2 regions of the Kitasatospora sp. NPDC058243 genome follow, and region 1 is predicted to be linked to the other one. Evidence: riboswitches for the same ligand, from Rfam matches in the RefSeq annotation. Region 1 holds a riboswitch; the other holds the start of a gene.
The links. Region 1 has a riboswitch for cobalamin ahead of ACFVX9_RS16270 (HoxN/HupN/NixA family nickel/cobalt transporter). Riboswitches for the same ligand answer to the same signal wherever they lie in the genome.
Positions count from the first base shown of each region.

Region 1 (16,748 bases):
CGGCCGCTGTCGGGGTTGACGGCGAACTGGATGTTGCAGCCGCCGGTGTCGACGCCGACCTCGCGGATCACGGCGATGCCGATGTCGCGCAGGATCTGGTACTCACGGTCGGTGAGGGTCATCGCCGGGGCGACGGTGATCGAGTCACCGGTGTGCACGCCCATCGGGTCGAAGTTCTCGATGGAGCAGACGACCACGACGTTGTCGTTCTTGTCGCGCATCAGCTCCAGCTCGTACTCCTTCCAGCCGAGGATGGACTCCTCCAGGAGCACCTCGGTGGTCGGCGAGAGGGCCAGGCCCTGGCCGGCGATGCGGCGCAGGTCCTCCTCGTCGTGGGCGAAGCCGGAGCCGGCGCCGCCCATGGTGAAGGAGGGGCGCACGACGACGGGGTAGCCGCCGAGCGTGTCGACGCCGGCCAGCACGTCGTCCATCGAGTGGCAGATGACCGAGCGGGCGGACTCGCCGTGGCCGATCTTGGCGTTGACCGCCTCGACGACGCCCTTGAACAGCTGGCGGTCCTCGCCCTTGTTGATCGCCACCACGTCGGCGCCGATCAGCTCGACGCCGTACTTCTCCAGCGTGCCGGCCGAGTGCAGGGAGATCGCGGTGTTGAGCGCGGTCTGCCCGCCGAGGGTCGGCAGCAGCGCGTCGGGGCGCTCCTTGGCGATGATCCGCTCGACGAACTCCGGGGTGATCGGCTCGACGTAGGTGGCGTCGGCGATCTCCGGGTCGGTCATGATCGTGGCCGGGTTGGAGTTGACCAGCACGACCCGCAGGCCCTCGGCCTTGAGGACGCGGCAGGCCTGCGTGCCCGAGTAGTCGAACTCGGCGGCCTGGCCGATCACGATCGGGCCGGACCCGATCACCAGGACGGACTTGATGTCAGTGCGCTTAGGCACGCTGGCCCTCCATGAGCTTCGCGCTGTGCTTGTCGTCGCCGCGCATGAGCTCGACGAACCGGTCGAAGAGGTAGGCCGCGTCGTGCGGGCCGGCCGCCGCTTCGGGGTGGTACTGCACGCTGAAGGCGGGGACGTCGAGCGCCTGGAGGCCCTCGACCACGTCGTCGTTGAGGCAGACGTGGGAGACCTCGACCCGCCCGAAGGGGGTGTCGCTCACCCGGTCCAGCGGTGCGTTCACGGCGAAGCCGTGGTTGTGCGCGGTCACCTCGACCTTGCCGGTGGTGCGGTCCTGCACCGGCTGGTTGATGCCGCGGTGGCCGTACTTGAGCTTGTAGGTGCCGAAGCCCAGTGCGCGGCCGAGGATCTGGTTGCCGAAGCAGATCCCGAAGAACGGGGTCCCGCGCTCCAGCACGCCCTGCGCGACGGCGACCTGGTGGTCGGCGGTGGCCGGGTCGCCCGGGCCGTTGGAGAAGAAGACGCCGTCCGGCTGGACCGCGTAGAGGTCCTCCAGGGTGGAGTTGGCCGGCAGCACGTGCACCTCGATGCCGCGCTCGGCCATCCGCTGCGGGGTCATCCCCTTGATGCCGAGGTCCAGCGCGGCGACGGTGAACTTCTTCTCACCGATCGCGGGCACGACGTACGCCTCGGTGGTCGCCACCTCGGCGCACAGGTCGGCGCCCTTCATCTCGGGCGACTGCTGCACCCGGGCGAGCAGTTCGGCCTGGTCGGTCAGCGCCTCGCCGGAGAAGATGCCGCAGCGCATCGCGCCGCGCTCGCGAAGGTGGCGGGTGAGCGCCCGGGTGTCGATGCCGCTGATGCCGACGACGCCCTGGCGGACGAGCTCCTCGTCCAGCGAGCGGGTGGAGCGCCAGTTGGACGCCACCCGGGCGGGGTCGCGCACGACGTACCCGGCGACCCAGATCCGCTTGGACTCGTCGTCCTCGTCGTTCCAGCCGGTGTTGCCGATCTGCGGGGCGGTCATCACGACCACCTGGCGGTGGTACGACGGGTCGGTGAGGGTCTCCTGGTAGCCGGACATGCCGGTGTTGAAGACGGCCTCGCCGAAGGTCTCGCCGGTCGCGCCGTAGGCCTCGCCGCGGAAGGTCCGGCCGTCCTCCAGGACGAGCACGGCGGGGGTGCGCTCCCGCCGTCGGCGCTGCGTGGTGGGGGCAGGTGCGGTCATTGAGCGGCCTCTTCCGTCTTCGTCTTCGTACGTGTTGCGAGTTGGGCGATCGCCTCGACCCAGGCGGCGTGCTCGTCGGGGTGGTCGGCCCGGAAGCCCGAGTCCAGCTCGGTGCCCTCGTGCGTCCAGCTGACGACGAGCAGCCCGGCCGGGACGACCTTGCCGGCGATCCCGGAGTCCGTGCGGGCACCGGTCAGGTGCCCGGCCGGGATCCAGAGGTCGACGTCACCGGGGCGCCGCACCAGCAGGCCGTCCTGGCCGAGGGTGAGGTCGGCGCGGCTGCGGGTGCCCAGGCCGTGCGCGACGACCCGGTCGAGCCAGTTCCCGGCGGTGGTGGAGCCGTGGTACCGCCCGCTGGTCTCCAGGATGGTCCGCCCGGCGCCGGCCGGCACGGCGGGCAGCGGCGGGATGCCGGCCTGGAGGGTGCGCCGCCAGTTCCAGCCCTGCCGCATCAGCCAGTAGACGAGCCCGATGACGATCAGCAGGCCGACGGCCCAGCCGATGTACCCGGGCCAGTTGGTGACCTTGGCCTGCTCCTGGGCGAGCGCGGCCGGGCCGGTCACGCCGCCCCGCCCTGCTCGGCCAGCTCGCCGGCCAGCACGGTGGCGCGCCCGCGCAGGAAGGTGGCGTGCACCCGTCCGGGCAGGTCAAGGCCCTTGTAGGGGGTGTTGCGGCTGCGGGTGGCGAAGCTGTCCGGGTTCACGGCACCACGGTACGCGGGATCGAACAGCACCAGGTTGGCCGGCTCACCGACCGAGACGGGACGGCCCTGTCCGGCGAGACGGCCGATCCGGGCCGGGCGGTGCGACATGCGGTCGGCGACGCCCTCCCAGTTCAGCAGGCCGGTGTCCACCATGGTCTGCTGCACGACCGACAGCGCGGTCTCCAGGCCGACCATGCCCATCGCGGCGACGGCCCACTCGCAGTCCTTGTCCTCGTCCGGGTGCGGCGCGTGGTCGGTGGCGACGGCGTCGATGGTGCCGTCCGCGAGCGCCTTGCGCAGCGCCTGGACGTCCTCGGCGGTGCGCAGCGGCGGGTTGACCTTGTAGACCGGGTCGTAGGAGCGGACCAGCTCGTCGGTGAGCAGCAGGTGGTGCGGGGTGACCTCGGCGGTGACGTCCCAGCCCTTGGCCTTGGCCCAGCGGATGATCTCGACCGAGCCGGCGGTGGAGACGTGGCAGACGTGCAGCCGGGAGCCGACGTGCGCGGCGAGCAGCACGTCCCGCGCGATGATCGACTCCTCGGCGACGGCCGGCCAGCCGCCGAGCCCGAGCTCGCCGGAGACCTGGCCCTCGTTCATCTGGGCGCCCTCGGTGAGCCGCGGCTCCTGGGCGTGCTGGGCGACGACGCCGTCGAAGGCCTTGACGTACTCCAGGGCGCGGCGCATCAGCACCGCGTCGTCCACGCACTTGCCGTCGTCGGAGAAGACCCGCACGTTCGCGGCGGACTCGTGCATCGCGCCCAGCTCGGCGAGCTTGTTGCCCTCCAGGCCGACGGTGACGGCGCCGACCGGCTGCACGTCGCAGTAGCCGGCCTCCTGGCCGAGCCGCCAGACCTGCTCGACCACGCCGGCGGTGTCGGCCACCGGGGTGGTGTTGGCCATCGCGTGCACGGCGGTGAAGCCGCCCATCGCGGCGGCCCGGGTGCCGGTGAGCACGGTCTCGGCGTCCTCGCGGCCGGGCTCGCGCAGGTGGGTGTGCAGGTCGACGAGGCCGGGCAGCACGATCAGGCCGCCGGCGTCGATCTCGATGTCCGCCTCGACCGCCAGGTCGGTGCCGATCGCCTTGATCACACCGTCGGCGAGGTGGAGGTCCTGCGGGGCACCGCCGAGGATCTGGGCGTTGCGGATCAGGTAGGTGGTCACTGAGCGGTCTCCACGGAGTCGGTGCGGGCGTCGTTGAGGGTGGCTCCCCCGAGCAGCAGGTACAGGACGGCCATCCGGACCGACACGCCGTTGGCGACCTGCTCGACCACGGTGCAGCGCGGCGAGTCGGCGACCTCGGCGGTGATCTCCATGCCGCGCACCATCGGGCCGGGGTGCATCACGATGGCGTGCTCGGGCAGCTGGGACATCCGGGTGCCGTTCAGGCCGTAGCGGCGGCTGTACTCGCGCTCGGTCGGGAAGAACGCGGCGTTCATCCGCTCGCGCTGCACCCGCAGCATCATCACCGCGTCCGTCTTGGGGAGCACGCGGTCCAGGTCGTAGCTGACCTCGCAGGGCCAGTTCTGAATGCCGATCGGCAGCAGCGTCGGCGGGGCGACGAAGGTGACCTGGGCACCGAGGGTGGTCAGCAGGTGCACGTTGGACCGGGCGACCCGGCTGTGCAGGATGTCGCCGACGATGGTCACCCGGCGCCCGGCGAGGTCGTTGCCCAGCCCGGCGTTGAGGTGGCGGCGCATGGTGAAGGCGTCGAGCAGCGCCTGGGTGGGGTGCTCGTGGGTGCCGTCACCGGCGTTGATCACGCTGCCGTGCAGCCAGTCGGACTGGGCGAGGCGGGCCGGCGCGCCCGAGGCGTGGTGCCGGACGACGACCGCGTCGGCGCCCATCGCCTGGAGGGTGAGCGCGGTGTCCTTGAGGCTCTCGCCCTTGGAGACCGAGGAGCCCTTGGCGGAGAAGTTGATGACGTCGGCGGAGAGCCGCTTCTCGGCGACCTCGAAGGAGGTCTTGGTGCGGGTCGAGTCCTCGAAGAAGAGGTTGACGACGGTGCGGCCGCGCAGCGTGGGCAGCTTCTTGACGGCCCGTCCGGAGAGCTGGGCCAGCTCCTCGGCGGTGTCCAGGATCAGCAGCGCGTCGTCGCGGGTGAGGTCGGCGGCGGAGACGAGGTGGCGCTTCACGCGGGCTACTCCGGGAGGTGCGGTTCGGACGGCTGGGAGGCCAGGGCCTGCGAACCCTGTTCATCGCGCGCGGAGCGCGACGCATCGGTGTAGGCGCGGTCGCCGACCAGCACGGCGTCCACGCCGTCGCTGTCGGACAGGCGCACCTGCACGGCCTCGCGCAGCGAGGTGGGGAGGTTCTTGCCCACGTAGTCGGCCCGGATCGGCAGCTCGCGGTGGCCGCGGTCGACCAGGACGGCGAGCTGGACGGCGCGCGGGCGGCCGATGTCGTTCAGCGCGTCGAGCGCGGCCCGGATGGTGCGGCCGGAGAAGAGCACGTCGTCGACGAGGATGACGAGCTTGCCGTCGATGCCGCCGGACGGGATCTCGGTGTGCTCCAGGGCGCGGGCGGGCTTGAGCCGCAGGTCGTCCCGGTACATGGTGATGTCCAGGGCACCCAGCGGGATCTCGCGCCCGGTGATCTGGGCCAGCCGGCCGTGCAGGCGGCGGGCGAGGTGGACGCCCCTGGTGTGGATGCCGAGCAGCACGACGTCCTCGGCGCCCTTGGCGCGCTCGACGATCTCGTGCGCTATCCGGGTGACGACCCGGGCGATGTCCGTGCCGTCCAGCACCTGGTGCGGCGGTCGCGGCGTCGAATCTTGGTGTGTGGTCATGCCGAAGCGGACCTCCTTCCCCGCCTCACTGGACGGGCCTTAAAGGATGTCTGGGACTGCCCCCGCCGACCGGGCGCGGGCTTCGAGCCATCCTAGCAGCGGGCCGGGAGGCAACCGGACACGCACCATTCCGCTTCGCCCGGTTCACGCCCCGGACGCGCCGCGGATGCGGGCCATTCGCACGACTGCCCCATTCGGCTTGACGCAGCTACCTTACTCTACGTAACCTCACAGTGAGTTACGAGACGGACGTCGAACCCACCGGTAACGGCGTCGACCATCGTCCGTGACCCACCACTGAACGCGAAGCAATCTCGTCCGGGGAGATCAATGTCCAGCGACTACGCGAAGCAACTCGGGGGCAAGCTCCGAGCGATCCGCACTCAGCAGGGTCTCTCCCTGCACGGTGTCGAGGAGAAGTCCCAGGGGCGCTGGAAGGCAGTCGTCGTCGGCTCGTACGAGCGCGGCGACCGTGCGGTCACCGTGCAGCGGCTGGCCGAGCTGGCGGAGTTCTACGGCGTCCCGGTGCAGGAGCTGCTGCCCGGCGGCACCCCCGGCGGCGCGGCCGAGCCGCCGCCGCGCCTGGTGCTCGACCTGGAGAGACTGACCCAGGTCCCGTCCGAGAAGGCCGGCCCGCTGCAGCGCTACGCGGCGACGATCCAGAGCCAGCGCGGCGACTACAACGGCAAGGTGCTGTCGATCCGCCAGGACGACCTGCGCACCCTGGCGGTCATCTACGACCAGTCGCCGTCGATCCTCACCGAGCAGCTGATCTCCTGGGGCGTGCTGAACCCCGACGCGCGCCGTGCGGTGCGCGAGGAGGAGGCGAGCTGACGCTCGCCGCACCGGCTCCCGTCGGCTCGGTCCGCGGTCCGGGCCACGCCCCGGGCCTTGCAGAAACGTCACGGCGCGGCACCCCACATCCCGGGGGCCGCGCCGTCGCGCGTCCACGGCCGGCTCAGCAGACCGTCCCCAGGCTGTAGCCGGGCTGCGCCGCCACGCCGTCCAACCGCACCGGCCCGGCAGCCGGCGCCCAGTCCTGCCCGCCGCTCGACCAGGCCCAGGAGGCCGGCAGGAAGTGCTCGTCAGCGGCTGCGCCGCGGGCGCCGCCCGCCGCCACCGAGCCCTGCGAGCCGTGCAGCACCGCCACCCCCGGCAGCTCCAGCGCCAATCCGGCGCACAGCACCGCGCAGACCAGCTCCAGGTCCTCGTCGTTGATCCGGACCACTCCGTCCTCCCACTGCAGCACCCGGGCCGCCGCGGTCAGCCGCCCGCCCGGCGCGTCCACCCGCAGCCGCAGCTCGTACACCCCGGCGCCCGCGCCGACCAGCATCCGGCGGAACACCTCGGCGCCGCGCTGACGGGCGGCGCGCACCCAGCGGGCGTGCTCCTCGTCGACCTCGCCCGCGGCCCCGGACAGGCCGCCGTCCAGCAGCAGGTCGGCGTGGCAGAGCGTCAGCCCGCTCTCCCGGGCCCGGACCAGGCGCGGCACGAAGTCCCCGGCCAGTTCCTCGCCCTGATAGGCCAACAGCTGGGTCTGCAACGGCGGATTGACCAGGTAGCGGTCGCGGGCGAGCGGCTCGGCCGGGTCCAGCCCGTGCAGCACGCAGAACTCCGCGAAGTCCTGCGGGTGGAACATCCGGGCCCGCACGGTGTCGAAGCGCTCCAGGGCGTCGGCCAGCAGCTCGGCGGTCTCGGCCAGGTACTGCTCGTGGTCGGCGGCGTTCGACAGCCCCCAGGCGCGGGCCCGGGCGAAGTCGGCCGCGCTGGTCAGGATCCCGATGACGAACGCCTGCTCGGCCCCCTCGACCCGCCGCCGCTGGTGCGGCGCCCGCACCGTGGGTCGCGGGCCGCCGGCGGTGCAGTCGGAGTTGCGGCGGGCGCGGCCACTATGGCTCATCGAATGGCTCCTGGCGTCGGCAGGTGACGGTCAGCGGCCGGCTCGCCGCTGACCGTCTATCTCCCCATCCGCGCGCGCCGCACACGTACGGCGTGTCACAGGAATGTAACCGACGGTAAGACGATGTGATTCACGCCTTCCGTGGCACCCGGGCCAGCTGGCGGGACTGCGCGACCAGGCGGCCGGACTCGTCCCAGACCTCGGCGTCCTCCTCGAAGTACCCGCCGGCCACGTTGCGGGTGGCGTGGGTGACCCGCAGCCAGCCCGGGACCGGCCTGGCCCGCAGGTGGACGGTCAGTTCGACGGTCGGGGCCCAGCCGGGCATGCCCAGGTCGAAGGTCACCGGCGGCAGCGCGTCGGCGACCAGCAGGAGCAGCAGCGGGTCGGGATCGCGGCCGTCGGCGAGCCGGAACCAGCCCTGGATCCGCCCGTTGCCGGACGGCTGCCCGAGCGCCCAGCCGATGGTGGCCGGGTCCAGCCGCAGGTCGAAGCGCTCCAGCAGTTCGGCCTGGGCGATCAGCTCCCGGGGCGCGTGCTCGACGCCGATGCACTGATCCGGCGGCGGCAGCTGCGGCGGCAGGGCGCTGGTGCGCACCTCGCCGTCGGCGGTGGAGAGGTCACCGTGGCTGGCGACCACCCGCAGCCGCTCCACGCCGTCCTGGCTGAGCGAGGCGGTACCGGTGGAGAGCCCGCGGCCGGTGCGCAGCACCTCCGTGCGGACGGTCGCCGGGCCGGGCGTGGAGGCGGACAGGTAGTAACCACTGATCGACACCGGGTCGGGGTGGTCGCCGTGCTCCAGCGACAGCGCGTGTCCGGCGACGGCGAGCAGCAGCCCGCCGTTGACCCCGCCGCCGATCTGCCAGCCGGCACCGAGTTCGGCCTCGTAGCGGCCGGGCTCGTCAGGGTGCCGGGTCAGGGCGATGCCCTGGTCGAACTCGCTGCGGGTCGCGGTGGTCATGGGGGGTGGCCTGCCCTTCACTGCGGTTTCCGAACGCCAAGTTACTGACGAGTAGGGCACCACCTTACGCCGCCCGGGTGAAACGCGCGACGGCCGCCGGACCCGGAATCCGGGTCCGGCGGCCGTTCTGCGGGTTTCACCGCCACCGGTGGTCGGGGCCTAGGGCACACGACCTACCGGCGGATGCTCGGCTTCAGCTCCAGGAAGCGGGCGAGCAGACCGTTGACGAAGGCCGGGGAGTCGTCCGTGGAGAACTCCTTGGCGATCTCCACGGCCTCGTCCAGGACGACCGCGTCCGGGACGCCGTCCTCCCAGATCAGCTCGTAGGCGCCGAGCCGCAGGACGTTGCGGTCCACGATCGGCATCCGGTCGAGGGTCCAGCCCACCGCGTACTGCGAGATCAGGTCGTCGATCCGGCGAGCGTGCTGGACGTACCCCTCGATCAACTCCATGGTGTACTCGCCGACCTGCGGGGTGCCCTCGTCGGGCTTCGGCTCGCGGGCGCGGGCCACCCAGTCCGCGAGGACCCGCTGCGGGTCGACCCCGCGGTGGTCGGCCTCGAAGAGGATCTGGAAGGCCCGGGTACGGGCCTTGCTACGTGCGGCCGACACGGACTTACTTCACCCGGCCGAGGTAGCCGCCGTCGCGGGTGTCGACCTTGATCTTCTCGCCGGTGACGATGAAGAGCGGCACGGCGATCTCGGCGCCGGTCTCCAGCGTGGCCGGCTTGGAGCCGCCGGTGGAGCGGTCGCCCTGGACGCCCGGCTCGGTGTGGGAGATCAGCAGCTCGACGGAGGCCGGGAGCTCGATGTACAGGGGGGCACCCTCGTACATGGCGACCAGGGCCTCGAAGCCCTCCAGCAGGTACTTGGAGGCGTCGCCGACGACGGCCGGCTCGACCACGATCTGGTCGTAGGTGTCCGTGTCCATGAACACGAAGTTCTCGCCGTCCTTGTACGAGAACTGCATGCCGCGCTTGTCGACGTTGGCGGTCTCGACCTTGGTGCCGGCGTTGAAGGTCTTGTCGACGACCTTGCCGGTCAGGACCTCCTTGAGCTTCGTGCGCACGAAGGCCGGGCCCTTCCCGGGCTTGACGTGCTGGAACTCGACGACGGACCAGAGCTTGCCGCCCTCCAGCTTGAGGACCATGCCGTTCTTGAGATCGTTCGTGGAAGCCACGGGCGCACTTACTCCTGGATATAGCTGTCAAGGAACCAAGGCTTGCGTCCTGCCGCCGACGGCCGACGGGCGGCCGCGGTCACAGGGCGAGGAGCTCCTTGGTGGTGATGGTGAGCAGCTCGGGCCCGCCCTCCTCTGGGGGGCGCACCACGAGCGTGTCCTCGATCCGGACACCGCCCTTGCCCGGGAGGTGGACCCCTGGGCCGACGGTGACCGGCACGCGGCTGTCCAGTTTACCCATGTCCGACGGACCGAGGCGCGGCGCCTCCCGGATCTCCAGCCCGATGCCGTGCCCCACCGGGTGCGGGGAGGTCTCGGTGTGGCCGGCCGCCTCCAGGATCTGCCGCGCGGCCCGGTCGGGCACGTACTGCTCCACGCCCGGTCCGAGCGCCTCCCGGCCGGCCCGCTGGGCCCGGAACACCAGCCGGTGCAGCTCCACCTGCCAGGGCGCGGGGGCGGCGCCGATCACGAAGGTCCGGGCGGTGGAGACGCCGTAGCCCCGGTACTGGGCGCCCATCACCACGGTGAGGAAGTCGCCCTCCTCCACCCGGCGGTCGGTCGGCTGGTGGGCGGGCCGGCCGGAGTGGCTGCCGGTGCCGACGGACACCGGGTAGGCCGCCCGGTCCGCGCCGTGGTCGATCATCCTGCGTTCCAGCTCCATCGCCAGGTGCCGTTCGGTGCGGCCGACCAGGATCGACTCCAGCAGTTCGCCGAGCGCCTGGTCGGCGATCTCGGCGGCGATCCGCAGGTCGGCGATCTCGTGCTCGTCCTTGACCACCCGCAGCCGCTCGACCACCTGCGCCAGGTCGGCCAGCCGGGCCCCCTCCGCCAGGCTCGCCACCGCGCGGTGGCGGCTGACGGTCAGGTCGTGCTCCTCCACCGCGAGGTCCGCCACGCCCAGTCGCGCGGCGGCGGCGGCCGCCGCCAGGGCGGTGTCCGCCGCGGCCGCCACCGGCACCTGGGTGACGTCCGGCGCGATCAGGTGCTCCCCGGTGTCGTCCGGCGGCAGATCGTCCGGCACTGCCAGCAGCACCCGCTCCCGGGTCAGCAGCAGCGTCGCCCCGCAGGGCGCGCAGCCCGTCAGATACCGCACGTTCGCCGCCCGGGTGATCAGCGCCGCATCGGCCCCGGCCGCACTGCAGTGCTCCCTCACCCGCTCCCGCCGACCCGCGTACGCATCAGACATGCGTCGAGCCTACGAACCCCCACCCCGATCCGCCCGCCGAGCACCCCCGACAGGGCGCGCTCCCGCCCCCGCACGCCCTCTTTGTGGTCGCTACGCCCCCTCCGGATCGATCAGGCCTCGGCGATAGGCGGGGACCAGGTTCTGGGGGACGAGCAGTTCGCGGCCGTTGAGGGTGATCGGGACGAGCTTCGGGGCCTTGCCCTTCCACTGGGCCCGGCGGTGCCGGGTGTTGCTGCGGGACGTCTTGCGCTTGGGGACGGCCATCGGGGGCTCCTTGTCGGGTGGTGACGGTGGTGACGGTGGTGACGGTGGTGACGGTGGTGGCGGTGGTGACGGTGGTGGCGGTGGTGCCGGCGGCGATGGCTACCGGGTGGTGCCGGCGTCGTACGGGAGGAGGGCCATCTCGCGGGCGTTCTTGACGGCCCTGGCCACGGCGCGCTGCTGCTGGACGGTGAGCCGGGTGACGCGGCGGCTCCGGATCTTGCCGCGGTCGGAGACGAAGCGCCGCAGCAGGTCGGTGTCCTTGTAGTCGATGTACTCGACGCCGGCCGCGAACAGCGGGTTCGGCCGGTCCTTGGGCGGGTTCGGTCGCTTACGCACAGTGACGGCTCCTCAGTGAACGGGGTCGAGCAGGTCCCGGAAGGCGTCCGGCAGGGCCTTCCAGCCGGGTTCGCCGGCGGCGAGTTCGGCGTCGGTGAGCAGACAGGAGTCGAGCAGCCCGGTGACACCGTCGACGTCCAGGCCCTCGGCGGTGAAGCTGAGCTGCTGCACCCGGTCGCCGTGCAGAGGGTGCCAGTCGAGGGCGGCGGCGGCCCGGCGGGCGGGCGGGTAGAGCTCCCAGGCGGCGTCGGGCAGGGAGGTGAGCCAGGGCCCGCACTCCTCGACCGCGAGGTTGGCCCCGGCGGCGTCCCAGGCGAGCATCAGGTCGGGCCGGTTGGCCAGCCAGAAGCGGCCGCGGCTGCGCTGGGCGGCGGGGACGAGCAGTTCCAGCGCCCGGTGCAGCCGCTCGGGGTGCAGCGGGCGGCGGCGCTCCCAGACCAGCGTGGTGACGCCGGCCTCGTCGCTCTCCTGCGGGAGCAGCGCGATCGCCGGGTTGACCCGGTCGCGGGCGGCGGCGACGTCGAAGCCGCCGAGGGCGGCCCGGGTGAGCGCGCCGGTGCCGAGCCGGACGACCCGGGCGGTGGGGTGGAGCTGGCGGAGCAGCGCGAGCCCGGGCGTGTGCGCCGTCGCGCGCGGGACGGCGAGGGTGGTGGCGTACTCGACCTGGTGGGCGAGCGCCTCCGCGCGGGTCCGCTGGTCCTGGCGGGCGGTGTGCTCGCCGTGGTCCACCAGGTCGTCGGAGACGGAGAGTTCGCCGATCAGCCGGTCCGGGTCGACGGCCGTGACCACGCCCGCGAGTTCGACGGCGTCCTCCAGGTGGCGGCCGTCCGCCTCTCCCCCGGCGATCACCTCGACGGCCGGGTGCGGGTCGCTGCCGCCCCACAGTTCGACGATCGCGAGTCCGTACCGGCCTTCGTCGGCGATCCGCAGCAGTCGCGGCAGCAGGTCCTCGCGCAGGGCGCAGCAGGGGCAGTCGTTCACCAGCGGGACGTCGGCGGCGTCGAACCCGCCTCCCGCGTCGCGCAGTTCGCGGTGGACGACGCCCTGCGAGGCCTCCCGCAGGTCGTGGTGGAGGACCACCGCGTCCACCGCGGCCGCGGCCAACTCCCGGACGGTGGCGCGGCGTTCGGCGGCGTGCAGGCCGGCGACGACCACCACGGGCAGCTTGATCCCGTCCACGCCGCTCACCAGCTGGCCTTGCGGACGCCGGGCAGGTGGCCGGCGTGGGCGTGGACGCGGAGGTTGACCCGGGAGAGGCCGAAGGCGCGCAGGTAGCCGCGGGGGCGGCCGTCGACGGCGTCGCGGTTGCGGATCCGGGTGGCGCTGGCGTCGCGGGGCTGGCGGGCGAGTTCGGCCTGGGCGGCGGCGCGTTCGGCGGGGGCGGTGCCGGGGTGGGCGATGATCCGCTTGAGCTCGGCGCGGCGCTCGGCGTACCGGGCCACGACGGCGCGGCGCTGCTCGTTCTTGGCGATCTTGCTCTGCTTGGCCATCAGACCTTCCCCCCTCGGGCGCGGATGCGGGCGACGGCGGCCTCGATGCCGATCGTGTCGATGGTGCGGATGCCCTTGGCGCTGAGGGTGAGCCGGACGTACCGGCCCTCGCCGGGCAGCCAGTAGCGCTTGTGCTGGATGTTGGGGTCGAAGCGGCGGCGGGTGCGGCGGTGCGAGTGCGAGATCGCGTTGCCGAATCCGGGCTTGCGGCCGGTGAGTTGGCAGTGGGCGGACATGGGTGCTCCCTGACGTCCGGGAATGGGCAGGACGGAGCTCACGTTACACCAGATGAAAATGACTTCCATTTCGGTGTACGGTTTCGCCCCAGCCCCGAACACCCCGCCAACCCGCCAACCCGCCAACCCGCCAACCCGCCAACCCGGGAGGACACCCATGGCCCGTAGTGAACTGCGCCCCGTCATCAAGCTCCGCTCCACCGCCGGCACCGGCTACACGTACGTGACCCGCAAGAACCGCCGCAACGACCCGGACCGGATGGTCCTGCGCAAGTACGACCCGGTCGCGCGCCGGCACGTCGACTTCCGCGAAGAGCGCTGAACCCCGCCCGCCCGAACTGAACCCCGCACCGACGGAACGCCGACCGGCAGCGACCCGTACCGCCCCGCAGCGACGAAACGGCGCCTCCCCCGGGATCCCAGGGGAGGCGCCGTCGCTGCTCGCAGCCGTCGCCGCTCGCAGCCGTCACTACTCGGCGGCCACCCAGCGCTTCTCCACCCGGGCCAGCTTCCAGTAGGCGATCGCCGCGGCCCAGACCACCACGAACAGCCCGGCGATCGCGTAGCCGACGTTGTCCAGCGAGATGCCCGCGATCCAGCCGGTGACCGGGTCGGTCAGATCGAGCTTCTCGTGCAGCACGCCGACCAGCTCGATGGTGCCGATGACGAAGGCCACCGCGATCGACAGCCCGGTGATCGTCAGGTTGTAGTAGACCTTCCGGACCGGGTTGGCGAAGGCCCACTGGTACGCGAAGTTCATGAACGTCCCGTCCAGGGTGTCGAACAGGCTCATCCCGGCCGCGAACAGCAGCGGCAGGCAGACGATCGCGTACCAGGGCAACCCGGCCGCCGCGCCCGACCCGGCCATCACCATCAGGGTGACCTCGGTCGCGGTGTCGAAGCCCAGCCCCAGCACCATGCCCACCGGGAACATCTGCCCGGGCCGGGTGATCGAGCGGGTCGCCCGGTTCAGCACCCGGGCCATGAAGCCCCGCGAGTTGAGGTGCTCCTCCAGCTGCGCCTCGTCGTACGACCCGGCCCGCATCGCCCGGAACACCTTGAGGATGCCGAGCAGCGCGGCCAGGTTGAGCGCGCCGATCAGGTAGAGGAACGCGCCGGAGGCCGTCGTGCCGACCATCCCGAGCCACTTGTGGGTGGTCGAGTCGTCGTCCATCAGCGTGCTGGCCAGCTGCGCGCCGCCCGCCACCAGGGCGGCCATCAGCACCACCATCGAGGAGTGCCCGAGGGCGAACCAGAAGCCGACCGAGACCGGCCGCTTGCCGTCCGCCATCAGCTTGCGGGTGGTGTTGTCGATCACCGCGATGTGGTCGGCGTCGAAGGCGTGCCGCATGCCGAGGGTGTACGCGGTGATCCCCAGGCCCACGCCGAAGACCTGGGTGCCGACCGCGTAGTTGTGGGGCGCGACCAGGAAGATGAGCGTCCCGAACGCCACCACGTGCATGGCCAGGATCACCCCCATCAGCCCGGCCGTGCGAACGGTGTCCTCGCGCTTCCAGCGGAACGTGGGCAGCACGGACGGTGTCGCCGGCGCCTCGGCGGCGGCGGTTTCGGGCAGGGTCATTCGGGTCACGCTCCAGCACCTCGTGGAAACACTTCGTGAGATGCCGTGGCCGGTCTCCTGGCTTACGGGGGTCCCGTACCCGCCTTCCCAGGTGCGCGAGGCTCCCAGTGGCGTCGTGGGTACGGACGTCTCTCCATCGTCGACGATCACGATGGCCCGATCACAGTGGCGAGGGCCGCTCCGGACTGGGACCCCTGAGGATCCGTCACCGGTCTTCCCGAGCACCACGGCGGGGAACACCGTAGGGGTCAGGACCCACCCTTGCAAGGCTGCGCACCTGCGCAGGTGTCCAGGATCACAGGCCCCCTCCTGCAACAATGTGCGCATGCATCTCGTACCGGCCGACCGCGCGGGCCACCGCACCATCGACGGACACCGGGTCTGCGAGGCCATCGCCGCGATCGGCGACCCCGCGCACGTCCGCACCTGGGCCGAGCGGTTCTCCCTGCTCGCCGACCCCGGGCGGCTCGCCCTCCTGCTCGCCCTCCACCGGGCCGGCCCGCTCGCCGTCTCCGACCTCGCCGTCGCCACCGGCATGCGCGACCCCGCCGTGTCCCAGGCCCTGCGGCTGCTCCGCACCGCGGGCGTGGTCACCGGGGACAAGGACGGGCGGGTCGTGCGCTACCGGCTCGTGGACGAGGCCATGCGCCCCCTCCTCGACGCGTGCGCCGCCGCCGAACACCACGAGCCCACCGCGGCCGTCGGCTGACCGACTGGACAGTGCCTGGTCAGGCCGCCTGGCAGGCGGGGCACCAGAAGAGGTTGCGCGCGGCGTGCTGCTCCGTCCGGACGTCGGTGCCGCAGACCAGGCAGGGCATCGCGGCCCGCCGGTAGACGTACACCTCGCCGCCGTGGTCGTCGACGCGCGGCGGGCGGCCCATCGCCTCGGGGGTGTGCTCGGGGCGGACGGTGTCGATCCGGCCCGCGCCGACGCCCTCGTGCATCAGGGCGACCAGGTCGGCCCAGATCGCGTCCCACTCGCCCCGGGTGAGGTCGCGGCCGGCGCGGTGCGGGTTGATCCCGTGGCGGAACAGCACCTCGGCCCGGTAGACGTTGCCCACCCCGGCCAGCACCTTCTGGTCCATCAGCAGCGCGGCGACGGTCGTCCGGCTGGCCGATATCCGGCGCCAGGCGGCCTGCGGGTCGGCGTCGGCGCGCAGCGGGTCGGGGCCCAGCCGGGCGGCGACGGCGGCCTTCTCCGCGCCGGTGACCAGCGCGCAGGTGTTGGGGCCGCGCAGGTCGGCGTAGCCGTCGTCGTTGGCCAGCCGCAGCCGGACCAGGCCGACCGGCTCGGGCGCGGGCCCGGTGCCGAAGGCGAAGCCGCCGTAGAGGCCGAGGTGGACGTGCACCCAGCCGCCCTCCTCGAAGCCGAGGAACAGGTGCTTGCCGACGGCTTCGGCCGCGGTGAGCAGCTGCCCGTCGATGGCCTTGGCCTCGTCGGCGAACCGGCCCTGCGGGCTGGACACCTCGACCGGGCGGCCGCCGAAGGCCTTCCGGTTCTCGGCGGCGAGGCGGTGGATGATGTGGCCTTCCGGCACGGGCGTCAGCTCCCCCGGGGTGGTTCGACAGGACCTGCACATCATCGCAGTCGGCGCCGACAGCACCGGATCGTCGCAGGTCAGCGGACCGGCATGCCCATCAGCCGGGCCAGGATGACGCGGTCCAGCTCGGCGGCGGTGCCGGCCACGTCCAGGTACGAGTTGTCGATGATCGGCAGCCCGGAGTTGTACCAGCCGGCCATCCGGCCGTGGATCCGCGCCACCTCCTCGTCACCGAGCCGCCGGGTGCCGCCGCGCCGGGCGTTGCGGTGCAGCACGGAGTCCAGGCTGGGCAGCAGCACGACCGGGATCATGCCGGGGCCGATGTGCCGCTTCCAGCCGCCGAGGCCGATGGCCGGGCGGTCCGGGAAGACGGCGTCGTCGATGATGCAGGAGATGCCGTTGGCGAGGTAGTTGCGGCAGGCGAAGCCGCAGGTGCGGCGGGCCAGCCGGTACTGCGCCTCGGAGGCGTTGTTCCAGCCGGACTGCGGGTTGGCGAAGCCGGACTG
Region 1 is NZ_JBHVWW010000020.1:93,400-110,147, forward strand. Features, by position in the region: gene carB (carbamoyl-phosphate synthase large subunit) at 1-899, opposite strand, end outside; gene carA (glutamine-hydrolyzing carbamoyl-phosphate synthase small subunit) at 892-2,082, opposite strand; gene ACFVX9_RS16190 (hypothetical protein) at 2,079-2,645, opposite strand; gene ACFVX9_RS16195 (dihydroorotase) at 2,642-3,946, opposite strand; gene ACFVX9_RS16200 (aspartate carbamoyltransferase catalytic subunit) at 3,943-4,917, opposite strand; gene pyrR (bifunctional pyr operon transcriptional regulator/uracil phosphoribosyltransferase PyrR) at 4,923-5,570, opposite strand; gene ACFVX9_RS16210 (transcriptional regulator) at 5,901-6,404, shown strand; gene ACFVX9_RS16215 (hypothetical protein) at 6,529-7,470, opposite strand; gene ACFVX9_RS16220 (thioesterase family protein) at 7,601-8,428, opposite strand; gene nusB (transcription antitermination factor NusB) at 8,602-9,039, opposite strand; gene efp (elongation factor P) at 9,044-9,607, opposite strand; gene ACFVX9_RS16235 (Xaa-Pro peptidase family protein) at 9,687-10,793, opposite strand; gene rpmF (50S ribosomal protein L32) at 10,884-11,057, opposite strand; gene rpsR (30S ribosomal protein S18) at 11,157-11,393, opposite strand; gene ACFVX9_RS16250 (CobW family GTP-binding protein) at 11,406-12,572, opposite strand; gene rpsN (30S ribosomal protein S14) at 12,578-12,883, opposite strand; gene rpmB (50S ribosomal protein L28) at 12,883-13,119, opposite strand; gene rpmG (50S ribosomal protein L33) at 13,277-13,441, shown strand; gene ACFVX9_RS16270 (HoxN/HupN/NixA family nickel/cobalt transporter) at 13,589-14,701, opposite strand; cobalamin riboswitch at 14,731-14,945, opposite strand; gene ACFVX9_RS16275 (metalloregulator ArsR/SmtB family transcription factor) at 15,027-15,410, shown strand; gene ACFVX9_RS16280 (DNA-formamidopyrimidine glycosylase family protein) at 15,430-16,239, opposite strand; gene ACFVX9_RS16285 (AAA family ATPase) at 16,320-16,748, opposite strand, start outside.

Region 2 (12,825 bases), on a different contig from region 1:
GGTGCCGGTGGCCGGGGACGTCCTCCCAGGCCGCGGACGTGAGGCCGGGCTCCTCGCCGGTGATGGCCTTCGTCACCGCGGCCACCGCGGGGACCGCGTCCGGTGAGTCGGCGAGGCGGGTCGCGACGAGGAGTTCGGGACGGTGGCCCGCGCGCTCGCGCCACCAGTGCGCCGCGATCCGCCGTAGCCAGGACTGGCCCGGGCCGGAAGCCGCGAGGCGGACGCCGATCACGACCACGGTCTCGGTGCCCGCGTCGGCCAGCCTGGTCAGCTCGGCCGACAGGGAGGGGTCCGCCTGCTGCAGGAAAGCGATCGAGGCCCGGTGCGACGCCGCGGTCCGGAGGAGTTCGTCACGACGGACGGCTTCCCCGATCGACATGCCGACCAGGAGCGTGGCACTGCGGCGGGCGGGTGCGCCCGGGGCGGGGAGGGTCATGGCGATGTCCCTTCGGGGAGCAGTCCGTTCCACCGGATGTGCGGCCTGTCGTGCCGGGGGTGTCGTTCCACGGTCACGTCGACGCCGTAGACGTGCGCGATCGTGGGCGAGGTGAGCACGTCGGAGCTGGGCCCGTGGGCGACCAGCCGGCCGTCGAGCAGGACGGCGACCTCGTCGCAGTAGGCGGCGGCGAGTTCGAGGTCGTGCAGCGCGGCCACCGTGGTGACGCCCAGCCCGCGCACGGCGCCGAGGAAGCCGAGTTGGTGGCGCAGGTCGAGGTGGTTGGTGGGCTCGTCGAGCAGGAGCACGCCGGGCTCCTGCACCAGCGCCCGCGCGAGCTGGACCCGTTGCCGTTCGCCGCCCGACAGCGTCGGCCAGGCCCGGTCGAGCAGGTGTCCGACGTCGGCCGCGGCAACGGCATCGGCGAACACGGACCGCTCGTGGGCGTCGGCGGCGGAGTCCATCGGCACGGGCCAGCGGCTGCGGTACGGCGTGCGTCCGAGCTCGATGACCTGACGGACCGGCAGTGACAACCGGGTGTCCGCCTGCTGCTCCATGAAGGCCACCCGTCGTGCTCGTCGGCGGGCCGTGAGGGCGTGGAGGTCCTCTCCGTCCAGGAGGACGCGCCCCGCGCTCGGCCGGGTCAGTCCGGCGACCGCGCGCAGCAGGGTGGTCTTCCCGGCGCCGTTGGGCCCGAGCAGGCCCGTGATCCGGCCGGGGGCGAACGCGAGCGAGACCGCGTCCAGCAGCGTGGCTCCGCCGATGCGCACGCGGAGCTCCTCCGCGCGCAGCTCGGCGGGCGGCGTCACGGTCACTGCGGTCCCCCCTCGGCCCGCCCCTGGCGCCACAGCAGCCAGGCGAAGAAGGGCGCTCCGAGTCCGGCCGTGATGACGCCGACGGGGATCTCCCGGTCGGGCAGGACCGAGCGCGCCACGATGTCGCTGCCCACCAGGAGGGACGCACCCACCAGTGCCGACACGGGCAGCAGGAGGGCGTGGCGCGGGCCGCAGACCAGTCGGACCACGTGCGGTACGACCAGGCCGAGGAACCCGATGACGCCGGTGTTGGCGACCAGGCACGCGGTCACCAGCGCGGCGGTGGCGACGAGGAGCCAGCGGGTGCGCTCGACGTGGACGCCGAGGGAGCGGGCGGTGGTCTCGCCGAAGGCGAAGGCGTCCAGGTCGCGGGCCGAGGAGGCCAGGACCGTGACGCCGACCAGCGCGACCGCGGTCAGGAAGACGGCGGTGGGCCAGCGCACGCCGGCGACCGAGCCGAGCGTCCACTCCATGACACCGCGCGCCGCGTTGCGGTCCCCGAGGACCAGCACGACGAACGAGGTGTAGGCCCCGCACATCTGCCCCACCGCGATGCCGGCGAGCACGGTCCGGGTGGTCGGTAGCGACCGGGTGCGGGCGCCGGCCAGTGCCAGGACGACGGCGGCGGCGAGCAGGGCACCGGCGAAGGCCGCCGTCGCCACCGCGCCGGTGCCCACGGCGCCGGTCACGCCGACGCCGAGGACGATCACGGTGACCGCGCCTGCGGCGGCTCCGTCGGAGATCCCGAGCAGGAAGGGATCGGCCAGGTCGTTCCCGGTCAGCGTCTGCAGCACCGCGCCGCAGACCGCGAGGCCTGCGCCGGTGGCAGCCGCTCCCAGAACCCGGGGCAGCCGCAACTGCCAGACGATCTGGTCGTCCAGCAGCGTGACGTGCTGGCCGCCCAGCCCGAGACGGCGCGCCACGACATCGATCACCGTCCGGACCGGCTCGGGTTGCGAGCCCACGGCCAGGCCGAGGAGCACGGTGGTCAGCAGCAGGGCCGCACCGATGGCCAGGGCCGCCGTCGCGCGGCCCGGACCGGAGGGCCGCACGACGGGGCGGGGTTCGGTGGTCATGAACCCGGGTGCAGCTGGCCCAGCCCTGCGGACACCCGGGCGGCACCGTCGGCGAGCCGCACGCCGGGAGTCGACTCCGAGAACGGCACCACCACGAAAGCCTTGCGCTGCACGGCGGTGAGCTTGCTCAGCACCGGGTCGTTCTCCAAGTAGTCGATCTTGGACTGGGCGGTGTCCCAGCCAGCGTCCGCGACCACGATGGCGTCCGGGTCCGCCGCGACGACCTTCTCCCAGCTCACGTTCTGCCAGCCACCGGGCAGGTCCCCGAAGACGTTGCGGGCGCCCACGGCATCGAGCACGAGCTGAGGTCCGCCGTGGCCGGCACCGACGAACGGCGACTTGGTGTCCGAGTCGTACCACAGGACCTTCAGACCCTTGCCCGCGGCCGTCGCCGTGAACTGGGCGAGCTGCTGCTCCTGCTGCTGCTGGATCGCGGCGGCCCGCTCCGTGACACCGAAGACCTCGGCGACGTCGTTCAGTTCACCCCACACCGCCTGCCAGGTCGTCGGCGGCACCTGGCTCTTGTCCGAGCAGCCGAACGGGGACAGGTACGACGGGATGCCCTGGCCGCGCAGCTCGTCCCGGCTGCCCGCGACCTTGTCGGTGAACGCGCTGGAGTAGGAGGCGTACAGGAAGTCGGGACGGGCCGCGAGGAGCTTCTCCTTCGTCGGGTAGTCCTTGGAGAGCACCGGGACGGAGTCGTAGGCCGCCTTCCACTTCTCCGGGACGGAATCGTCGAGGTAGGCGGTACCGGCCATGCGGGACTGCAGGCCGAGGGACAGGGCCACCTCGGTGGCACCCTCGTTGAGCGTCACCAGCCGGGCGGGCGGCGCGCCGACCGTCACGGTCGTCCCGCAGTTGTCCACGCTCACCGGCGCGGCACTTCCGGCCGCCCCGCCGGACGTGGCGGGCGCGGGGGCGCCGGTGCAAGCCCCGAGCGCGCCGGTGAACAGGACGGCCGCGACCACCCGGCCGACACGTATCGGACCTGTGGGACGAACGGAACATATCGATCGAAACGGATACAGCAGACCGCTGGGCACGTGTTCTCCAAAACCCTCGTGGAACATGTCGCGCCGTGGCCGGTCTCCTGGCTTCCGCATCAACACGCCGCAGCCGACCTTCCCGGACGGCTCTTCCAGCCCGCCCAGTGGCCCTGACCGCTGGAAAAGCCGGTCAGCGAGGGCCGCGGAACTCCGCGGCAACAGTGGCGAGGGCCGCACCGGACTCAGACCGGTTTCCCGTACACCACGGCGATGGCAAGGTATCAGGCGTGGTCAGGTCGGTGCTGACCGGCTCAAGGACGCCCACCGGCCACGCGAAGCGCCGGCAGCGGCAGCGCCTTGACGGAGGTGTGTGTTCGGCCTGCCGGCTTTCCAGCGCGCTGTCACGCAGTGGCGGTGGCAGCTTCGGTGGCTCCGCCAGTTGAGGGTGACTGGAGGGAGCAGGCCGAGATCCGGACCGCGAGCTCCTCGTAGTCGACGGGTTCGCCACACAGCCGGCGTACGGAAGCAAGGCCCAGGCTGGCCTGTCCGGTGGCCTCCACGAGAGCACGGGAAGCAACGTAGAAGCGCCACTGGCCGATGTCGAGCGGGTCGTAGTCGGCGTGGGTGAGCGCGATATGGAGGGCGAAGACGTAGACATCCGCGTTGTAGGACTGCTCTGCGGCGTCACCGTCCTCGGGAGTCCAGGTGCGTCCGCGCAGCCGGGAGAAGCGAATCTCCGACAGCTGACGCTGCCCCCAGGCTTGGAGGTAGGCGCTGGTCTTGACCTCGATCCTGAGCCCGTCAGGCGTCAGGACATCGAAGCTGTCCCATTCCATGTTGCGTGCCACAGCGCCGACGGCGCGGTGGACCAGGAATTCCGCGAGCAGGCCCCGGGTGGTGTTGGTTCGCAAGTCGGGCATCGCGTAGCGCCAGAAGTCCAGCACCGTCCCGGCATCGGTGCCGCGGAAGGCCTCGTTGCCGTCGAGCGGCGCCAGTTCGGCCGGGGTGTGCCAGGCGTTGGGGGCGGCGGAGTCGGAGAGCATTCCCCCAGCCTGACACGGGCGCCGGACGGGGAGGGCGGTATCGGGGGCAGCGCTCAAAGTCCACGGCGCTGTGCCCTCGCGCCCTCCCGGGCTGGAGAGCTGCTGTTTCCGCAGGTCAGAGGCCTGATTGCTGCCTCGAAGTGCCGCGGTTCCTCGGCGGCCGCAAGCGCAGCTGCGGCGAGTCCGCAGGACTCGGTCTGTGCCCGCGTGTTACTGGGTACGGAGGGGATCGACGGGGGAGTGGGTCGCGAGTGGCGAGAGGTCGGAGCCGGGGCGTGAGTGGTGAACTGCGGTATGACGATCTGGTGCGGCCGCTGCCGGAGTTGCTGAAGAGGCACACCGAACGGTCGGCGGAGCGGGTCGCGTTCCACGACTTCTCGCGCGGCGTCAGCTACGCCGAGTTGGAGCGGCGGACCGGGCGGTTGGCCGGGTCGCTCGTGCGGGCGGGGGTCCGGCGCGGGGATCGGGTGGCGCTCTGCCTGGGCAACTGCGTGGAGCTGGTGGAGGGTTGCCTCGCCGTGCTGCGGGCGGGGGCGGTCGGTGTCCTGCTCAACCCCCGCTCCTCCGACGACGAACTCGACTACTACCTGCGGGACAGCGGCGCCTCGGCCATCATCACCGACCCCGCGCACCTCGCGCAGCTGCACCGCCTCGGCGCCGCGTACCGCGGCCTGCACACCGTGCTCACCGGGGCGGGCCCGATCCCCTCGAACGCCCCCGACGGCACCGTCCTCTTCGAGGCTGCGGCCTCGACCGGGGACGGGCCCGCGGCCCCCGACGACCTGGGGCTCGACGATCCGGCCTGGCTGCTCTACACCTCCGGGACCACCCACCGCCCCAAGGGCGTGCTCTCCACACAGCGCAGCGCACTGTGGTCGGTGGCGGCCTGCTACGCGCCGCTCTTCGGGCTCTCCTCCGAGGACCGGCTGCTGTGGCCGCTGCCGCTGTTCCACAGCTTCGGGCACTCCCTCGCGATCCTGGGCACCACGGCCGTCGGCGCGAGCACCGCGATCGCCGGCGACCTGCTGACGTCCGGCGAGTTCCTGACGCCCGGCGACCTGTGGCGCACGCTGCGCACCCCGAGCGCCGCCCTCGGCGGGCCGTTCACCGTCCTGGCCGGCGTCCCCACGACGTACCACCGGTTGATGTCCTCGGCGAAGGACACCCCGCTCCCCGCACCGCGGCCCGGGCTGAGGCTCTGCGTCACGGCGGGCGCGCCGTGCCCGCCCGAGCTGCGCGGGGCGGTGGAGGAGACGCTCGGCGCGCCGCTGCTCGACGTCTACGGCAGTACCGAGACCTGCGGCGCGATCGCGGTGGCCCGCCCGAACGGCCCCCGGGTCGACGGGTCCTGCGGACTGCCGGTACCCGGGGTCGAGGTCCGCGTCGTCGATCCGGACAGCGGGGCCGACGTCCTCGCGGGCGGCGAGGGCGAGATCTGGGTCAGCGGTCCGAATCTCATGACGGGCTACCACGACCAGCCGGAAGCGACGGCCGCCGCGCTGCGCGAGGGCTGGTACCGGACCGGGGACCTCGGCCGTCGCGCCGAACACGGCCACCTCGTCCTCACCGGCCGGGTCAGCGAACTGATCATCCGGGGTGGCGAGAACATCCACCCCACGGAGGTCGAGCACGTCCTGCGGGGCTGTCCCGGGGTGCGGGACGCCGTGGTCCTCGGCCTGCCGCACGGCGTCCTCGGCGAGGTCCCGGTCGCCTTCGTGGTGCCCGGCCCGGAAGGCCTGGACCCGCGGCTGGTGCTCGACGTCTGCCGCTCGCAGCTCGCGGAGCACAAGGTCCCCGTCGAGGTCCGTGAGATCGCGGCCGTCCCGCGCACGCCGTCGGGCAAGATCGTCCGCCATGCGGTGCTCAGCGACCCGGCTGCGGCGCCGGCCCCGGCCCCGGCCGGGGGTTCCCTGGAGCACGGGCTGCTGTCGCTGCCCCGGGAGGAGCAGGAACGCGCGCTGTGCGAGAGGGTGTGCGCCGAGACGGCCCGGGTCTGCGGACGGGCGCCGGAGAGCGGGCCCGGGGCGGGCGGCTCCTTCGTGGACGGCCCGTTCGCGGACCGCTCGTTCACGGACCTCGGGCTGACCTCGCTCGGCGCCATCGAGCTGATCGACCGGCTCGCGGCGTCGACCGGGCTGAGCCTGCCGACGACGCTGGTCTTCGACCACCCCACCCCGGCCGCCGCCGCCCGCCACCTGCACACCGAACTGTTCACCGCCGAGCCTGCCGTACCCACAGCCGAGGCCGTCACCGCACCGCGGACCGCCGAGCCGGAGGACCCGTACGACCGGGACCCGGTGGTGATCGTCGCCATGGCCTGCCGCTACCCCGGTGGCGTGGAATCCCCCGAAGGGCTCTGGGAGTTGGTGTCGCAGGGCACGGACGCGATCTCGGACCTGCCGACCGACCGGGGCTGGGACCTCGCCGCCCTCTACGACCCCGACCCGGACCGGATCGGCACCTGCTACACCCGCAGCGGCGGATTCCTGCACAGCGCCGCGGAGTTCGACGCGGGCCTGTTCGGCATCTCGCCGCGCGAGGCGTTCGCCATGGACCCGCAGCAGCGGCTGCTGCTGGAGGTCACCTGGGAGGCGTGGGAGCGGGCCGGGATCGACCCGGCGTCCGTCCGGGACAGCGACACGGGCGTCTTCCTCGGGGTGATGTACGGCGATTACGCCTCCCGCTTCACCGAGCACGAACTGGAGGCCCACCTCGCCTTGGGCTCGGCCGGCAGCGTGGCCTCCGGCCGGCTCTCCTACGTGTTCGGCCTGCGCGGGCCCGCGATCACCGTCGACACGGCGTGCTCGTCCTCGCTGGTCGCCGTGCACCAGGCGGCCCAGGCGCTGCGCTCGGGCGCGTGCTCGCTGGCGCTGGCCGGCGGCGTCACGGTGATGGCGACGCCCAACCCGCTGGTCGCGTTCAGCCGCCAGCGCGCCCTCGCGCCCGACGGCCGGTGCAAGTCCTTCTCGGCCACGGCGGACGGCACCGCCTGGGCCGAGGGCGCCGGGGTGCTGCTGCTGGAGAGGCTTTCCGACGCGCGCCGCAACGGACACCCGGTGCTGGCGGTGGTGCGCGGCAGCGCCGTCAACTCCGACGGCGCGTCCAACGGCCTGACCGCGCCCAACGGCCGCGCCCAGCAGCGCCTGATCCAGCTGGCGCTGGCCGATGCCGGGCTGCGCGCGCACGAGGTGGACGCCGTGGAGGCGCACGGGACGGGCACCGCGCTCGGCGATCCCGTCGAGGCGCGGGCGCTGCTCGCCGGCTACGGCCGGGGCCGGGGGCCGGAAGGCCCTCCGCTGTGGCTGGGCAGCGTCAAGTCCAACCTCGGGCACACCCAGGCCGCCGCCGGAGTCGCCGGGATCATCAAGATGGCCCAGGCCATGCGGCACGGCGAGTTGCCCCGGACCCTGCACGTGGCCGCCCCCACCCCGCACGTCGACTGGTCGGCGGGCCGGGTCGAGCTGCTGACCGCCGCCCGGCCGTGGCCCGCGCCCGCCGGCCGGCCGCGCCGGGCCGGCGTGTCGGCCTTCGGGATCGGCGGCACCAACGCGCACGTGATCATCGAGGAGCCGGCCGCCGCCGACCGCGCCCCGCGGCAGGAACCCGCGCGGCCCCAGGGGCCGGCGATGCCAGCGGCCGTGCCGTGGCTGGTCGGCGGGGCCGACGAGGCGGCCCTGCGGGCCCAGGCACGACGGCTGGCCGACCACGTCGCCGCCCGGCCTGGCCTCTCGCCGGCGGACGTGGGCTTCTCGCTGGCGGTGTCGCGGTCGGCGCTCACGCACCGGGCGATGGTGCCGGCCGCGGACCGCGAGCGCATGCTGGCCGGACTCCGGGCGATCGCCGACGGCACGCCCGCCGACGGCACGCCCGGCGCCGGGGCGTTGACGCGCCTGGCCGACCCGCGCACCCGCACCGCCTTCCTGTTCACCGGGCAGGGCGCGCAGCGCACTCGGATGGGCGAGGAGCTACGGGAGGCGTTCCCCGCGTTCGCCGAGGCCTTCGACGAGGTCTGCCACGCGCTGGACGGCGAACTCGACCGGCCGCTGCGCACGGTGATCCGCGCCGAGCCGGGCTCGCCGGACGCCCTGCTCGACCGCACGGACTTCACCCAGGCCGCCCTGTTCGCCTACGAGGTGGCGCTCTTCCGGCTGGTGGAGTCCTGGGGCGTGCGGGCCGACTTCCTGGCGGGGCACTCCGTGGGCGAGTTGGCGGCCGCGCACGTCGCCGGAGTGCTGGACCTCGCCGACGCCGTACGCCTGGTCGCGGCGCGCGGGCGGCTGATGCGGGCGCTGCCCGACGGCGGGGCGATGGTGGCCCTCGACGCGGCGGAGCACGAGGTCCTGCCCGAACTCGTGGACGTGGCCGACCGCGTGGCGATCGCCGCGGTCAACGGACCGCGCGCGGTGGTGGTCTCCGGCGCGCGGGACGCGGTGCTCGCCGTCGCGGCGCGGTTCGAGGCCCGCGGCCGCCGCAGCACGCGGCTCAAGGTCGGCCACGGCTTCCACTCGCCGCTGGTGGACCCGGTGCTCGACGAGTTCCGCCGCGTCGCCGAGACGCTGGAGTTCCGGCCGCCGCGGATCCCGGTGGTCTCCACCGTGACGGGATCTCGGGCGGCGCCCGAGGAACTGGGCTCCGCGGACTACTGGGTGCGGCACGCGCGGCTTCCCGTCCGGTTCGCCGAGGCCGTGGAGTGGCTGGGCGCCAACGGCGTCGGGGGCTTCCTGGAACTCGGCCCGCAGCCCGTGCTCACCGCCTACGCGCAGGAGTGCCCGGCCGTCCAGGACGGCGGCCCGGTGCTCCAGGACGGCGGCGGCCCGGTGTTCGCCTTCGCGGCTCGCGACGGCGAGCGGGAGCCGGACACGCTGCTGGCGGCCGTGGCCCGGCTCCACGTGCGCGGCGCCGGCGTCGACTGGCCCGCGGTGTTCGCGGAGCGCGGGCTGCGGCGCGGGCTGCGGCGCGTGGAGCTGCCGACCTACGCCTTCCAGCGCCGGCGGTACTGGCTGGACCCCCCGCGCCCGGCCGGGGCCGGGGCCGGGGCCCACCCGGGCCCCGGCGAGCATCCGCTGCTCGGCCCGCCGTTCGAGGTGCCGGGCACCGGGCACACGGTGCTCTCCGGCCTGCTGTCGGCGAGCGCCCAGCCGTGGCTCGCCGACCACGTCGTCGGCGGGGCGCCGCTCGTGCCGGGGACGGTGTTCGTCGAGATGGCCGTGCGCGCGGGCGACGCGGCCGGCTGCGGCACGCTGGAGGAGCTCGTGATCCTGCGGCCGCTGGCGCTGCCCGCTGCGGGGGTACGGGTCCAGGTCGTGGTGGGGGCGGTGGACGACTCCGGTCGGCGGTCCGTCGAGATCCACGCGCGACCGGTGGAGGCCGCTGAGCCCGCCGAGCCCGCCGAGCCCGCCGAGCCAGCCTGGACGCCGCACGCCACCGGCCTGCTCGCCCGCACGCCCGAGCCGGGCACGGCACCGGAGGGGCGCGGCCTGACGCAGTGGCCGCCGCCCGGCGCCGCGGAGATCGATCCCACCGGCGCCTACGAAGCCGCGGCGGGGCGCGGTCTGGCCTACGGGCCCGCGTTCCGCGGCGTGCGCGCGCTGTGGCGGCGGGGTGCGGAGGTGTTCGCGGAGGTCCGGCTGCCCGAGCCGTGGACGGCCGAGGCGGACCGGTACGGCATCCACCCCGCGCTCCTGGACGCCGCCGCGCACGCCTCGATGCTCGCCGCGCACGCCCCGGGAACCGACCCGGGCGGGGGCACGGGCGCGGGCGGGGGCGCGGGCGGCGCCCGGGTGCCGTTCCAGTGGAGCGGCGTGTGCCTGCACGCCGCCGAGGCGTCGACGGTGCGGGTGCGGATCGCGCCGGTCGGCGAGGCAGGCCCCGCCTCGGAAGGCGGCGCGCTCTCGATCACGCTCGCCGACCCGGCGGGCCGCCTGGTGGCCCGCGTCAACTCCCTCTCCACCAGGGAGCTTCCGGCCGGACACCGCGATCCCGGGCAGGACATCGCCCAGCGCGCCCTGCTGCGCCCCGACTGGGTCCCCGTCGCACTGCCCGGCCGGGCACCGCAGTCGGCGGGCTGGACGGTCCTCGGGCCGGACCAACTGAACCTCGGCGCCTTCGTCCCCCTCGCCGGCCCGTCCTCGCCCGCGGCCGGCGCGGACGCCACCACCCCGCCCCGCCACCTGGCGGTCACCGCCGTCGGCTCGGAATCGGAAACGGACCGCGACCCACTGGCCGACGTCCACCTGCTGACCACGCGGGTGCTCAAGGCCCTACAGGACTGGCAGGACGATCCGGCCACTGCGGGCTCGCGGCTCGTGGTGGTGACGCGGAACGCCACCGCACCCACGCCGGACCTGGCGGGAGCCGCGGTCTGGGGGCTGGTGCGTACGGCGCAGTCGGAGCTGCCGGGGTGCGTGGTCCTGATCGACGTGGACGAGGACCCCGCCTCCCTGCGCCTGCTGCCCGCGGCGGCCGTCAGCGGCGAGCCCCAACTCTCCCTGCGCGCCGGGCGGGCGACGGTGCCGCGGCTGGTCGGCGTCCCGGCGACGGTCCACCTGCCCGAGCCCTGGCCGGCCGAGAGTGCCCAGCCCCGCCGCTCCGGTGCCTTCGACCCGGACGGCACGGTGCTGATCACCGGCGGCACCGGAGCACTGGGCGCGGACCTGGCCGGGCACCTGGTCGACGCGTACGGGGTCCGCCACCTGCTGCTGACCGGGCGGCGCGGCCCGCACGCACCGGGCGCCGACGCCCTGCGCGCGAGTCTGGCGGAGCGGGGCGCGCAGGTCAGGATCGTCGCGTGCGACGTGGCCGACCGGGCCCGGCTCGCCGAGCTGATCGAGCAGTGCGACCCCCCGCTGACCGCCGTCGTGCACGCCGCCGGGGTCCTCGACGACGGAGCGCTGGCCGCGTTGTCCCCCGAGCGGCTGGCGGCGGTCCTGCGGCCGAAGGCGGACGCGGCCTGGCACCTGCACGAGTTGACCCGCGACCGGGGCCTGTCGGCCTTTGTCCTGTTCTCCTCGATCTCGGGCGTGCTGGGCCGGGTGGGCCAGGGCAACTACGCCGCGGCGAACTCGTTCCTGGACGCGCTCGCCCAGTACCGGGCCGCCGCCGGCCTGCCCGCCGTCTCGCTGGCGTGGGGCATGTGGGGACACGATGCGGGCATGGCAGCCCAGTTGACCGAGGGCGCGGGGCACCCGAGGCCCGACGACGTGGTCCGGGCGTTCACCCCCGCCCAAGGACTGGCCCTGTTCGACGCGGCACTGCGGACGGGAGCCCCCGTACTCGCGCCGGTCCTGCTCGACCGGGCCGCGCTGCGCACCGCCGCAGGGCAACTACCGGCGCCGCTGCGCGACCTGGCGCGCCACGGTCGGCCCGCCGCCGAAGTGCAGAGCGGTGAGACCGAACCGCCGCCGGGCGGCCGGGAGGGCTCGGAGCCCGGGGCGTGGCGCACGCTGCTGGCCGGGCTGCCCGCCGAGGAGCGCGGGGCCGCGCTCACGGAACTGCTGCGCGGCGACGTGGCCGCGGTGCTCGGCTACTCCGGCGCGCAGGACCTGCCCGCCGGCAGGACCCTGGCCGAGCTCGGCTTCGACTCCCTGACGGCCGTCCAGTTCCGCAGCCGACTGAGTACGGCCCTGCGCCTGCGGCTGCCCGCGGCCGTCGTGTTCGAGCACCCGGCGATCGAGGACCTCGCCAGTCACGTACTCGACCTGCTCGACGATCTGCCCGACAACCTGCCCGACAACCTGCCCGACGGCACACCACGTGAGCGCCCCGGCCTCCGGCCCGCACCACCCACCGGCCGTCCCGCGCAGACGCTCGCGGCGCTGTACCGCGCGCTCTGCGAGCAGGGCCGGCCGGCGGCCGCGATGCACCTGGTGGTCGCGGCTTCCTCGGCCGCCGCGACGTTCGGCGCCGACGACGCCGCGGAGCACGCCGTGCCGCCGCTGCGCCGGGCCCGGGGCCGCGCCGGCTCCCCGGTCGTGGTCTTCTTCCCCGACCACCGTCCGCTCCCCGCATTCCCGGGAGGCGGGTTCGAGGCCCTGCACGCCTGCTTCGATGGCGAGTTGGAGGTCCTGGAGTTCCCACACCCGGGCATCGGCGCGGGGTACGCCGTTCCGGCCGACCGGGAGACGCTCGCCCGCCTCCACACCGAGACGGTGCTGCGGCACGTCGGCAACCGGCCCGTCGTCCTGGTCGGTGCTTCCGCCGGGGGCGCCGTCGCGCACGCCGTGACCCGACGCCTCGAACTCAGGGGATCCGCTCCCCTGGGGCAAGTGCTGATCGACACGTATCTCGTCCACCAGGGCAACCACTCCACGGACTGGCTGACCGCCCTGGCCGCCCCACCGGCCCCGTACCTCGCCGCGGACGTGAGCGCGGACGGGTCCACCGGAGACGAGGACGCCGCCGTCGCGGCCATGGGCGCCTACACCGGGCTCTTCCTGGACTGGCGCCCGGAGCCCGTGAACACCCCGACCC
Region 2 is NZ_JBHVWW010000082.1:15,842-28,666, reverse strand. Features, by position in the region: gene ACFVX9_RS35260 (ferredoxin) at 1-436, opposite strand, end outside; gene ACFVX9_RS35255 (ABC transporter ATP-binding protein) at 433-1,251, opposite strand; gene ACFVX9_RS35250 (FecCD family ABC transporter permease) at 1,248-2,327, opposite strand; gene ACFVX9_RS35245 (ABC transporter substrate-binding protein) at 2,324-3,295, opposite strand; cobalamin riboswitch at 3,390-3,595, opposite strand; gene ACFVX9_RS35240 (hypothetical protein) at 3,715-4,356, opposite strand; gene ACFVX9_RS35235 (type I polyketide synthase) at 4,632-12,825, shown strand, end outside.
Region 2: another riboswitch for cobalamin. It lies ahead of ACFVX9_RS35245 (ABC transporter substrate-binding protein); the one in region 1 lies ahead of ACFVX9_RS16270 (HoxN/HupN/NixA family nickel/cobalt transporter).